DNA from 2 places in the Paenibacillus sp. GCM10012306 genome. Region 2 is predicted to be linked to the other one. Evidence: a T-box and tRNA genes for the amino acid it is inferred to sense, from the RefSeq annotation. Region 2 holds a T-box; the other holds one or more tRNA genes.

Region 1 (6,190 bases), on a different contig from region 2:
CTGCGATAAAGCTTTCCGCTTCCGGAACAGTTTTGAACATTTTCCAGTTGCCGGCGATAATAGGTGTTCTCATGGCTTGGTTGCCTCCTTCTACGTCTTACTTATCGTTAAGTGCTTCTACGCCAGGAAGAGCCTTGCCTTCCATGAACTCCAGGGATGCGCCACCGCCAGTGGAGATGTGATCCATTTTGTCAGCCAGATGGAATTTCTCTGCTGCCGCTGCGGAATCACCACCGCCGATTACAGTGTAACCTTCTGTAGTTGCGCAAGCATTAGCTACTGCGAGTGTACCTTCAGCAAACTTGTCGATTTCGAATACGCCCATAGGACCATTCCATACAACCAGCTTGGAGTTTTTGATTACATCTGCATAGATTTCACGAGTTTTCGGTCCGATATCAAGACCTTCCCAGCCTTCTGGAATTTCATTGAAAGGAACAATCTTAGTGTTGGCATCAGCACCGAATTTGTCGGCTACTACAACGTCAACTGGCAGCAAGAAGTTCTTGCCAAGTGCTTTTGCTTTCTCGATGAATCCAAGAGCAACATCCAGTTTCTCGTTGTCCACCAGGGAAATACCGATTTCATAGCCCAATGCTTTAGTGAAGGTGTAGGACAAGCCGCCACCGATCAGGACATTGTCAGCCAGAGTCAGCAGGTTGTCGATTACGTCGATTTTGTCTTTTACCTTGGAACCGCCGATGATGGCAGTGAAAGGACGTTCCGGATTGGACAATGCTTTACCAAGTACGGACAATTCTTTCTCCATAAGTAGACCCGATACCGCTGGCAGGAAGTGAGCGATACCTTCTGTGGATGCATGTGCACGGTGAGCCGCGCCGAAAGCGTCATTCACGAACAGGTCAGCCAGTTCTGCGAACTGCTTCGCCAGTTCAGGATCGTTCTTCTCTTCACCAGGGTAGAAACGAACGTTCTCAAGAACGAGAACATCGCCTTCGCCAAGCTCAGCGATTTTAGCTTTAACAGCTTCACCAATCGCTTCATCTGCTTTTGCCACTGGTTTGCCGAGCAGCTCGGACAGACGCTCAGCAGCAACTGTCAAACGCATGGAATCTACGAATTGACCTTTAGGACGGCCCATATGGCTGGCCAGAATGACCTTTGCACCGTTCTCGATCAAGTATTTAATCGTAGGTAGCGTTTCACGGATACGAGTATCATCTGTAATCTTACCATCTTCTACAGGAACATTGAAATCGACGCGCACGAATACGCGTTTACCCTTTACTTCTACATCACGTACACTTTTTTTGTTCATGACAGTTTCCTCCACACCCATAGTTTATCCGAACAGGAATTACAAGGAATGCATTTAGAAAGAGCGGAAACAAGGAACATCTGTTTCCGCTCTATAGATAATGCTTATATAAAAGTGATATTACTTAGCGATTTTTGCGAAGTGCTCCAAAGTACGAACCAATTGAGCAGTGTAGGACATTTCGTTGTCATACCAAGCAACAGTTTTAACCAGTTGTTTGTCGCCAACAGTCAATACTTTAGTTTGTGTAGCATCGAACAGGGAACCGAAAGTGATGCCCTTAATGTCGGAAGATACGATTTCATCTTCAGTGTAGCCGTAAGTTTCTGGATCGGAAGCTTCTTTCATTGCTGCGTTCAGCTCTTCAACAGTTACGTTCTTCTCAAGTACAGTTACCAGCTCAGTCAGGGAACCTGTAGCTACTGGAACGCGTTGAGCCGCACCGTCAAGTTTGCCTTTCAGTTCTGGAATAACCAGACCGATTGCTTTAGCAGCACCGGTAGTGTTAGGGATGATGTTCTCAGCTGCTGCACGAGCGCGTCTGAAGTCACCTTTGGAGTGTGGAGCATCCAAAGTGTTTTGGTCGCCAGTGTAAGCGTGGATAGTAGTCATCAAACCTTCAACGATACCGAACTTGTCGTTCAGAACTTTAGCCATTGGAGCTAGGCAGTTCGTTGTGCAAGAAGCACCGGAGATAACAGTTTCAGTACCATCAAGGATGTCATGGTTAACGTTGTAAACGACAGTTTTCATGTCGCCAGTAGCTGGAGCAGAGATAACTACTTTCTTAGCTCCGCCTTTAAGGTGCTTCTCAGCTGCTTCTTTAGTTGTGAAGAAGCCTGTGCACTCCAGTACGATGTCAACGCCAAGGTCGCCCCAAGGCAATTCTTCTGGGTTGCGGTTCGCAAGAACCTTAACTTCTTTACCGTTTACTTTGAAGAATCCATCATGCACTTCAACATCGCCTTTGAAAGTGCCTTGAGTTGTATCATATTTAAGCAAATGAGCAAGCATCTTAGCGTCAGTCAAGTCATTGATTGCTACCACTTCGATACCTTCTACATTTTGAATACGGCGGAAAGCAAGGCGGCCAATACGTCCAAAACCGTTAATACCTACTTTTACACTCATTGAATAGTTCCTCCTAGATTTCTTTTTATTTATTCAAGACAAGCCGTAAAGCTTGTCAAGACAACAATATTAAGTATAATGCAAAATAATTAACGTTGCTCCCCATTTTCTGTAAAACTATAAAGGAAGCTGTATTTCACTGTCGATTTCTCTACCAATCTCCACCGCAGCGGCCTCATCGGTAATCAGAATATCCTCTTGCCCGAAACGAAGCATCGCATGGATGGCTTTGGCCTTACGTTTGCCGCCGGCAATTCCGACGACGACTTCCGTCCGCATGATATCCTCCAGACGCAGTCCCATGGTGAGCATGGTGTGAACCACCTTGCCCTCTTCATTGAAGTAATAACCGAAAGACTCGGCTACCGCTCCTTCTCCCTGAATTTCGGCCACTGTGGCTTCATCCAGATTACGGCGGCGGGTCATCTCCAGGGCGTCACCGATACCGTGCACGATGATCCGTGAGCGGCGGATGATGCCAACGATCTCTCCAATATTGGAGTCCAGCGCAAGGGACTGAAAAGCATCCTCGCTGAGCAGGTCCGGTACATGCAGCAGCCGGTAATTCGCGCCTACCCGTTTGGCCATCGTAGATGCGATCGTGTTAGCCTGAATCTCCATACTCTCTCCCAGCCCTCCACGCGCCGGTACAAACCAGGCGTCCTTATAGGAATGGGATAGCGGGGGGGACAACTGATCGGCCATCTCGGCTAGCGTTGAGCCGCCTGTGACGGCAATAGTATCGTCTGAACGCAATACACCGAGTAGCGCCTTGGCGCCAGCGCGTCCAAGCTCACGTTTGGTGAAAGGTGACGATTCGCAGTCACCCGGTACTATAATAACTTTACTAAGACCATAGGTTGTGCGGATTTTCTCTTCCAGATCATCTAGGCCAAACAGGCTCTTGGCGATCGGCTCCAGCAGGTCAAGCAGTCTGCGACCGGCATCGCTAATGCGCATGCCTACGCTCTCGATCTCGATGAGCCCTTGCGATTTCAGAAGATCCGTCTCGGCTCGCAGCACCCGCTCCGTCATATCCAGGGAAGCGGCCAGCGTTCTGCGCCCGATAATATCGGACAACATGATCTGATGAAGAATCGTGTACCGTCTCTTAAGGGTTTCCATGAGATCAGGCAGAAGCTGCTTTTGGATTTCCAATAAATTACGCATGCTTTCACTCCTGCAACTTCGTCTTTCTCTATTCCCTCGTTCATGGTCTTAAAACGTCCCGGGTTAACTTTTTAAGTCCCACCCATATTCTAACCAAATTTCGAGCGAAGCGCAAGTCTTCCGAGAGTAGAATTCACAACCTCTTTTCATCTTATACATATATCACGGGATGTAAGGGCTTTACCCCCCTCTTTTGCTGGATAATCCGCAGGGTGGACGGGCTTGTACGATTTTCATAAGACCCGCTAAAAGAAAGATTTCAACGCTTTGATATTAATACATTGCAATTGTAATCTTCTTGTATTATAATAATTTCTGTTGCGCCCGTGGTCCAATGGATATGACGTAGGCCTCCGAAGCCTGAGATCCAAGTTCGATTCTTGGCGGGCGCGCCACTATTTTTAATAGCTTCAATTGTGAGTTCTATATTGTTTTTAACCAAAGTGCCATGATGTGGCTCTTTTTTTTGCAACTAAGTTTGACTTTCTTTGACTTTTTGTTTGAATTTGTTTATCATGTGGTTATTACGGTAAGAGTAACAAATGAACACATTCGAAGAGCCAATACCAAGGAGGTTTTCCACGTGAGTTATATCCCAATGGTAGTAGAACAGAGCAACCGCGGTGAACGCGCTTATGACATCTATTCCCGCTTGCTGAAGGACCGCATCATTTTCCTCGGAACGGAGGTTAATGACGTGGTGGCCAATTCCATCATCGCCCAAATGCTGTTCCTAGCAGCTGAGGACCCGGAGAAGGATATTCACCTCTATGTGAACAGTCCTGGCGGATCAATCACTGCTGGTATGGCTATATTTGATACAATGCAATACATTAAGCCTGACGTTTCCACCATTTGTGTGGGCATGGCTGCTTCCATGGGAGCGTTCCTGCTCAACGCTGGCGCCAAGGGCAAGCGTTTTGCGCTTCCGAACAGCGAGATCATGATTCACCAGCCGCTGGGCGGAGCTCAGGGACAGGCAACGGATATCGAAATCCGCGCCCGCCGCATCCTGAAGCTGCGTGACAAGCTGAACCGTATTCTGTCTGAGCGTACTGGCCAGCCGCTGGAGCGTATCGAGAAAGATACAGATCGTGACTACTTCATGAGCGCTGCTGATGCTGCCGAATACGGTATTGTCGATAAGGTGATTGAGAAGACACTGGTACCTGGAGTTTAATTCTCCGAGCATGCAAAAGCCCCTGGATCCGCGATGCAGATTCAGGGGCTTTTTTTAACGTATCGAACTTTACACGCTTGGAACTCATCGTTTTAAGTAAACAACCTTTAACAACACCTGCACCAGTTACTCAGTACAGCATCCCGTACCGCAGCCCATCCAGCTTGTTCGCAATCACCCGGTATCCCCGTCCATTGGGATGGAGATGGTCAATGGATAGTAGGCTCCGCTCGTTACCAGCAAAATCACCATAGATCGAAGCAAATCCAACCACCCGACTGCTATAGCCAGAAGCATACTGGTTGAACTGGCGTACCCACGCTGTCGCCTCCGCTATCTGAGGGTAGGGATTATACAATCCCACTATTCTTATAATATAAGGCTCCCGTGTACCCGCCTTCAATTGTCTAAGCGAAGACATAATTCCGGCAAAGTTCTCCCGGCATTCCTGCAGTGATTTTTGCAAAACCCGGGGTGAAATCCCCGAGGGACCTCCTCCAGATTTCGCGGCATGGATCAAATCATTCCCGCCGATGGACATTGTAATAATGTCCGCTTCCCGCACCGACTGACGAAATCCGTTGCTTCTGCGAAGCTGCTGCTCCAGGTCGGCCGTAGTCATTCCATTGACACCCAGATTGGACGAAGCCACGAAGGCGCCTAGCCGGGATTCCGCCGTTCTGCGGTATACTGGCACGAATCCATTGCCCGGCAACGCGCCAAAACCCGTCGTCAGAGAATCGCCTATCGCCGTATACTGAAAACCCATAACTCTCCCTCCCCGCTCTGTGCTAGACCTCTATTCAGCATATGAGTCTCACATAGATTAGGTAACTGGAAGATGTCCCGAGGTTATTTTAAAGCGGAAAACGGGCTACTCCCATTTGGCAACAATTCCTTAAAAGTGAAGGTGAATTCAGGGAATCCGGCAGCGTATGGAGTGTATTCATAAAGTTGGAAAAAGATAACGACCTTGCCGTCTTTCAAATAGTAACTTTGCTCAGTATTCAGGCCTGTGAACCCGCCAAAATAACCTTCATCTGCTTTGAATCGCTGGCTCAGCTTGGTATTCAGGTCTTTCTTGTAATTGGGATTAGCGCCGAACAGATCACGCAGGAGCAGCTGTTTCCCATCCTTCAAGGAGAAGGTAAAGGCCTGACGATAAGACATGCCATGCGCACCTCCAGTATAGCCGTACTGGTTCAACAGCAAGCTCAGTACGCCGTTCTGATTGTAGGTCACAACATATCCTGCATCATATTCATAAGGACGACTCTCTTCGTCCCTGTCTGCAATGTCCGCTTCGGCCCCAGCCGCAAATCTCATGGTCGACTGCTTGAGTGCAGCATTAATTTTCTGTTGCGCATCAGCATTAGCCAGCCCACTTATTTGCGGGTAATCGAGGTTGATGACTGCCCCTTCATCCTCAC
Region 2 (6,190 bases):
GAGTGGCGTCCTGCATTAAAGAACATTTCGCTGGAACTTCCTCCGGGCTCCAAAACGGCAATTGTCGGGCCGAGCGGCTCAGGAAAATCAACGATCATTGATCTGCTGCTGAAGCTGCGTACACCAACCGAAGGGCAAATCCAAATCAATGATGTGTTGCTCAAGGATCTGAACGAAACTAGCATTTGGGCAGCGGCGAATGTGGTTTTACAACATAATCATTTTTTTCGGGGAACCATTAGAGACAATCTGCTGCTCCAAGGCGAAGCGTATTCTGATGAAGTGTTGACTGCGATTCTGTGCAAGGCAGAACTTCCAAATAAATCGTTGACGGATGTGGTATACGAGAATGGTGAGAACTTGTCCGACGGTGAGAAACAGCGTTTGGCTCTAGCACGAGCAATGCTTCGGAAAGGAAAGCTATGGGTACTGGATGAGCCTACTTCATCTCTGGATTATGTGACAGAACAACGTGTTTTCGGTCATATTTACGAACAAGCGGCTGAAGATACACTTCTGTTGATTTGTCATCGACTTATCGGTCTGGACAAAATGGATCAAATCATAGTGATGGATCAGGGGAAGATTGTAGAGAGCGGTTCCTACTCAGAGTTGATGGAGCAAAAAGGTTACTTCTATGAGATGAAGGGAATTGAGCGGCAGATGGTTGGAGAAGATCGGGCATAAAGTTTCGCTGTGTCGATCAAGAGATTCGGAGGTGAACGACCTGACTCATTTTTTGAATAAAAGAATTCTGTTAATAGACGGAGATAGTCGGGTGCGGACATTACTGAGAAACTATCTCGAGAAAGAGAGCTTCATTGTAGATGAGGCTGCTAGCGGTGTTCAAGCTATTCGAAAATGTTTTGTGCATGGAAATTTCGATTTGATCGTGCTAGACTACGAGCTGCCAGATATAAGCGGGCTGGAAATCTGCAGATACGTTAAGCATAGTGGGGACGTTCCTGTTGTTATTTTGTCTGAACGCTCCGATGAAGGAGACCGGATCGAGGGATTTCGGGCGGGCGCTGATGATTATGTCGTCAAGCCGTTTAGTCCAAGAGAGGTTCTATTACGTATCCAAAGTATTGTTGCTCGCATGACTGGAACCTGCATTTCTCATGTTAATGATTCATCAAGCAGTGAAATTCTGTTTGCGGGAATTAAGATTCAGCCCAGTGCTCGCCGTATACGGGTACAAGGAAATGAAATTCACTTGACGCGCAAGGAGTACGATCTGCTGTATCTTCTAGTTACCAATCCGGAAAAAGTGTTCTCTAGAGAAGAATTGCTGAGAGAAGTATGGAGGTCGTCGGCGAAGGAAATATACGATAGGCGCACAGTCGATACCCATATCAAGCGATTACGTGAAAAGCTGACCCTCCATTACCCGGAAGGAAATGAGTTCATTCAAACCTTATGGGGACACGGTTACAGGTTCCGCAGTCCAGAGCAATCTTTGTCTTGAGTAGCTTCAAGCCTAGATGTTATTCCTAGAGTGTAATTAACGGCAATTTTGTACCTTAAACTCTCTACAACTCAGGCTTAGTGGGAATTAAGTGCAATATTGTACCTTAAATCTTCCAGAATACCCCGTTCAGGGTGCTTTTGCGAAAAATAAGATACAATAATGCCCTTATTTTCTTCTTTTGCCTATATTCAAGAAAAATAAGGTACAAAAATGCGCTTAATTGGGAGGTAGAACATTCTTCACTGTTAACAACGCCGGATCTTCTGTTTGAATCTTAATTTCGCTTAATATAGAATAGTAAGTTAAAAAAGTCTCTGTGGTCGCGTTATACTAACGCTCCAGAGACTTTTTTAGGTTATTGCTGGCTGCCTGTTCAATTTCTAACCTTTGAACCTTCTACATCCGGTTTGGCGCGGGAAGACCCAATACGTTCAGCGCATCGCCCAGCGTGGCCTGGAACTTGCCAGTCAGCCAGACCCGGAATCTTATGCTGTCTTCTTCTCCCTTCAGAATCGGACACTGTGAATAGAAGTTATTAAACAGCGTAGCCAAGGTATGTGCGTAGGTACAGATCAGGTTCGGCGCCAGCTCCTGTGCAGCCTCATGCAGCGTATCTGTCCAGGCACTGAGATGTCTCAGCAAGGCAAGCTCTGCCGCTTCTGGTGTACTTGGGAATGGAGCCGCTGCATTCACTGTAATTCCTGCCGCTTCGGCTTTACCAAGTACACTGCCTGCCCGTGCGAAGGTGTACATCAGGTAGACGCCAGTATTGCCGGAGATTTCAGTAGCCTGCCGGAAGTCGAAGACAATCTCTGTCCCAAGATTGAAGCGCAGCAGGTAGTACCGAATGGCGGCATGAGCAATGATACGGCTAGATAGACCGCTTTTATCGGAACGGCTCTCTTCGATAGTCTCTTCCATTAAGGAAATCAGATTAGCGACCTTCACGCCGATCCCCTGGCGCCCCGACATGGCATAGGAGTTTTTGCCATCAGAGATATCAATTCCAAGCTCGGCAGCGGAAGCAGGGCTTAGTGAGACTACACCGTAGCTTACATGGTAGAGCTTCTCCGCTTGTTCGGGATAGCCAAGCACCTGCAGGGCCTGCTTCACCATCAGTTGCGGGTATTCCTGGCGATGGTCAATCACATTGATGACAGCATCCGCCTGCCCATAAGGCATGGACTGTCCGGTTAGTCCGGTAGTCCACAGTCCAGCAGCAAATTCGCTATAAGCAAAATCTTTGTCCAGTAATCCGAATTTCCACAGATGATAGGCGATATCTTTGGCAGTGTAGGTCAAAATCCCGTTGGAGCGAACCAGCACTTTATCCTGGTGGTATTCACCATTCTCCGTACCTTCTTCTGCTGTCTCTCCAGTGCCTTGTTTCAGCACCCAACAGCCGGCAAGCTTTCCTTCCGTTTCTTGAACAAAAGCTGAAGTCTGCGACAGTCGGTCGAACGCAGCCGCCCAGAAACCCTCTCTGACAATGCTGCTCTCCCAGACGAGCAGATCATAGTCAATTCCGAAGCCTTTCATCTCTTCTACATGCTCCCGCACGATCCGCTCGGCCACGAGATTGCCCAGCCAGGCGGTGTTTCCGCGGCCTTCTTCCAAGGCATGCAGGGTTTCGGACCGTTTCTCCACCATCCCAGGCTCAAGAGCATACGCCTTGTTTATTTGGGAATAAATATCCCAGCAGTAATCCCCGAAGCGAACATACTCCCCCTCCAGCGGAATGTTTTGTAGTCCCACAACCGTATCGGCGAGCTGATTACCAAGATCATCTACGTAGTTGTGCACTTCGACCTGTTTTCCTGTTCTTCTCAGTACGCGAACCAAGGTATCCCCGATACAGGAGTTGCGGAGATGGCCAATATGAGCAGCCTTATTGGGATTGATGGAGGTATGCTCTACAACAATTTTTTCATTCGAGAGCTCGGGAAGCACAAAAGAGTGTTGTGCCCAAGTCGGCCAGTGAATATACAAATTAACAAAACCCGGCGCTGCGACGGCAACTTCACGAATCAAGCCAGAACAGGCACCTTGCTGTTCAAAGGTATCCTTTATCAACCCGGCAATAATCATCGGCGCTTTGCGCAAGGTCTTGGCGAGCTGCAGTGCAATGCTGCTGGCATAATCACCATGCTCAAGGCTGGCAGGCTGTTCAATGGGGATAGGGCCTCCGGTATAAGGTACACCGAGTGTTAGGCAGACTTCCCGCACACTTTGTTCCAGACTATCTCTAATGTGTTGACTTAACATAAATACATCCTCCTTATAAATAAAAAAACAGCCCCCGTCTCTATAAAGAGACGAGGGCTGTAAGCGCTCGCGGTACCACTCCTTGTTGCCGAACTATTAAGTTCAGCCACTCGTATTAGGGTAACGGCCTTCTGCCGGGATTTCCTACTGCTTCGGTTCAGAAATCCATCTCACGGGTGCGCTTCAATATGGGGGCCGCACCGGCTTTCACTCTCCCGGCTCGCTGAGGGCTGACTTCCCATAACTACTCTCCCGATCATCGATTGTCATATCAATTATCAATTTTTCTTAGTATACCCAAAATTGCCAAGAAAGCAATAGTTAAACCCATTCTTCTACCAATCAGTATTGAAAATTAAATTTGAACTATCTTTACGAGAGGGTTATGGAAGTCTACACCGTGCGGGGTTTCAAAGAATATTACTATTTAAGGCACTAAGTTATTCATGCAGTGAAAATGATAGTGTCGTAGTTTCCAAATCTATAAAAAAGGAGATGGAGAAATGAGCTTTTGGTCGACAGGACCGATAGAGAATGCTGTGTCGCCTGTGAGCGGGATTAGACCCACTCAGCATGTTATCGTCAAAATCGATAACCGTAGTTCCAGCACGGTTTCTTCGGTCGGGATTCAAGGGTTCTATCTGAATGGTGTAAGAACAGAGTATGTCGATGAATTGTTGTCTGTTGCACCTAATCAGGTAATTACCAGAGAATATTTTGCGGATTTTGACGGCTTCGAATTCCTTTTCGAGACCCCAATCAGCCCTTGTGACGACGATCCTATTCAAATTTCGGTCTGGGGTATAGATGCTCAAGGTCAATTGGTAACTGCACATCGCCTCGTCTCCGCTGAGCTGTTAGGTGAACTGTGTGGCATCACTGGCGCAACAGGTGCACCAGGTGCAACTGGCTCGACAGGAGCTACAGGAGCAACTGGTCAGACTGGAGCGAGAGGAGCTACGGGTGCCACCGGGGCAACTGGAGCAACCGGGGTGACAGGAAATACTGGAGTACCGGGAACACCAGGAGTGACAGGTGCAACTGGGGCAACGGGAGCAACGGGAGCGACTGGAGTGACAGGTGCCACTGGAGCAACGGGTGGAACAGGAGCAACTGGGGCAACGGGAGCCACTGGAGCGACAGGAGATTCTGGTGAAACTGGAGCCACCGGAGCTACCGGAGCTACCGGAGCGACAGGTGACACTGGAGCAACGGGTGGAACAGGAGCAACTGGATCAACTGGAGCGACGGGAGACACTGGAGCAACAGGAGCAACGGGTGCAACAGGAGACACTGGAGCAACTGGGGAAACGGGAGCAGCTGGAGCAACGGGAGCCACTGGAGCAACGGGAGCAACAGGGGCAACAGGAGACACTGGTGCAACGGGAGCGACAGGAGCAACGGGAGACACTGGTGCAACGGGTGCCACCGGAGCGACAGGAGACACTGGAGCAACAGGAGACACTGGAGCAACAGGAGCAACAGGAGCAACGGGAGCAACGGGTGAAACTGGAGCAACGGGAGCAACAGGAGCAACAGGAGCAACAGGAGCAACGGGAGCAACGGGAGCAACAGGAGCAACAGGAGCAACAGGAGCAACTGGAGCAACAGGAGCAACGGGAGCAACAGGAGCAACGGGAGCAACAGGGGCAACAGGAGACACTGGTGCAACGGGTTCCACCGGAGCAACAGGAGACACTGGTGCAACGGGAGCAACAGGAGCAACGGGTGAAACTGGAGCAACGGGGGCAACAGGAGACACTGGAGCAACTGGGGCAACGGGAGCGACAGGAGCGACAGGAGACACTGGAGCGACAGGAGACACAGGAGCCACCGGAGCGACAGGAGACACTGGAGCAACAGGAGCGACAGGAGACACTGGAGCAACAGGAGCAACGGGAGACACTGGAGCAACAGGAGCCACTGGAGCAACGGGTGAAACTGGTGCAACGGGAGCAACAGGAGCAACAGGAGCAACGGGTGAAACTGGAGCAACGGGAGCAACTGGAGCAACGGGTGAAACTGGAGCAACAGGAGCAACGGGAGCAACAGGGGCAACAGGAGACACTGGTGCAACGGGAGCCACTGGAGCGACAGGAGATTCTGGTGAAACTGGAGCCACCGGAGCAACAGGTGCCACTGGAGCAACGGGTGGAACAGGAGCAACTGGGGCAACGGGAGCCACTGGAGCGACAGGAGATTCTGGTGAAACTGGAGCAACGGGTGGAACAGGAGCAACTGGGGCAACTGGTGCAACGGGAGCGACAGGTGACACTGGAGCGACAGGAGCGACAGGAGCCACAGGAGCCACCGGAGCCACCGGAGCCACCGGAGCGACAGGAGACACAGGAGCAACGGGTGAAACAGGAGCGACAGGAGCGACAGGAGACACTGGAGCAACAGGAGCAACGGGAGACACTGGAGCAACAGGAGCAACGGGAGACACTGGAGCAA

The links. The T-box of region 2 lies ahead of ACFORK_RS15765 (arginine--tRNA ligase). A T-box ahead of a tRNA ligase gene usually reads a tRNA of that ligase, here a tRNA-Arg.
Region 1: it encodes a tRNA-Arg, which carries the amino acid that the T-box ahead of ACFORK_RS15765 (arginine--tRNA ligase) is inferred to sense. The anticodon was not compared.

The regions. Positions count from the first base shown of each region.
Region 1 is NZ_JBHRYW010000018.1:48,178-54,367, forward strand. It holds gene tpiA (triose-phosphate isomerase) at 1-73, opposite strand, end outside; gene ACFORK_RS26810 (phosphoglycerate kinase) at 98-1,279, opposite strand; gene gap (type I glyceraldehyde-3-phosphate dehydrogenase) at 1,400-2,410, opposite strand; gene ACFORK_RS26820 (sugar-binding transcriptional regulator) at 2,528-3,580, opposite strand; tRNA gene ACFORK_RS26825 (tRNA-Arg) at 3,901-3,975, shown strand; gene clpP (ATP-dependent Clp endopeptidase proteolytic subunit ClpP) at 4,164-4,760, shown strand; gene ACFORK_RS26835 (GDSL-type esterase/lipase family protein) at 4,891-5,529, opposite strand; gene ACFORK_RS26840 (PdaC/SigV domain-containing protein) at 5,613-6,190, opposite strand, start outside.
Region 2 is NZ_JBHRYW010000006.1:304,252-310,441, forward strand. It holds gene cydC (thiol reductant ABC exporter subunit CydC) at 1-687, shown strand, start outside; gene ACFORK_RS15760 (response regulator transcription factor) at 740-1,468, shown strand; gene ACFORK_RS15765 (arginine--tRNA ligase) at 1,868-3,736, opposite strand; T-box leader at 3,780-4,005, opposite strand; gene ACFORK_RS15770 (hypothetical protein) at 4,607-4,732, shown strand; gene ACFORK_RS15775 (hypothetical protein) at 4,729-6,190, shown strand, end outside.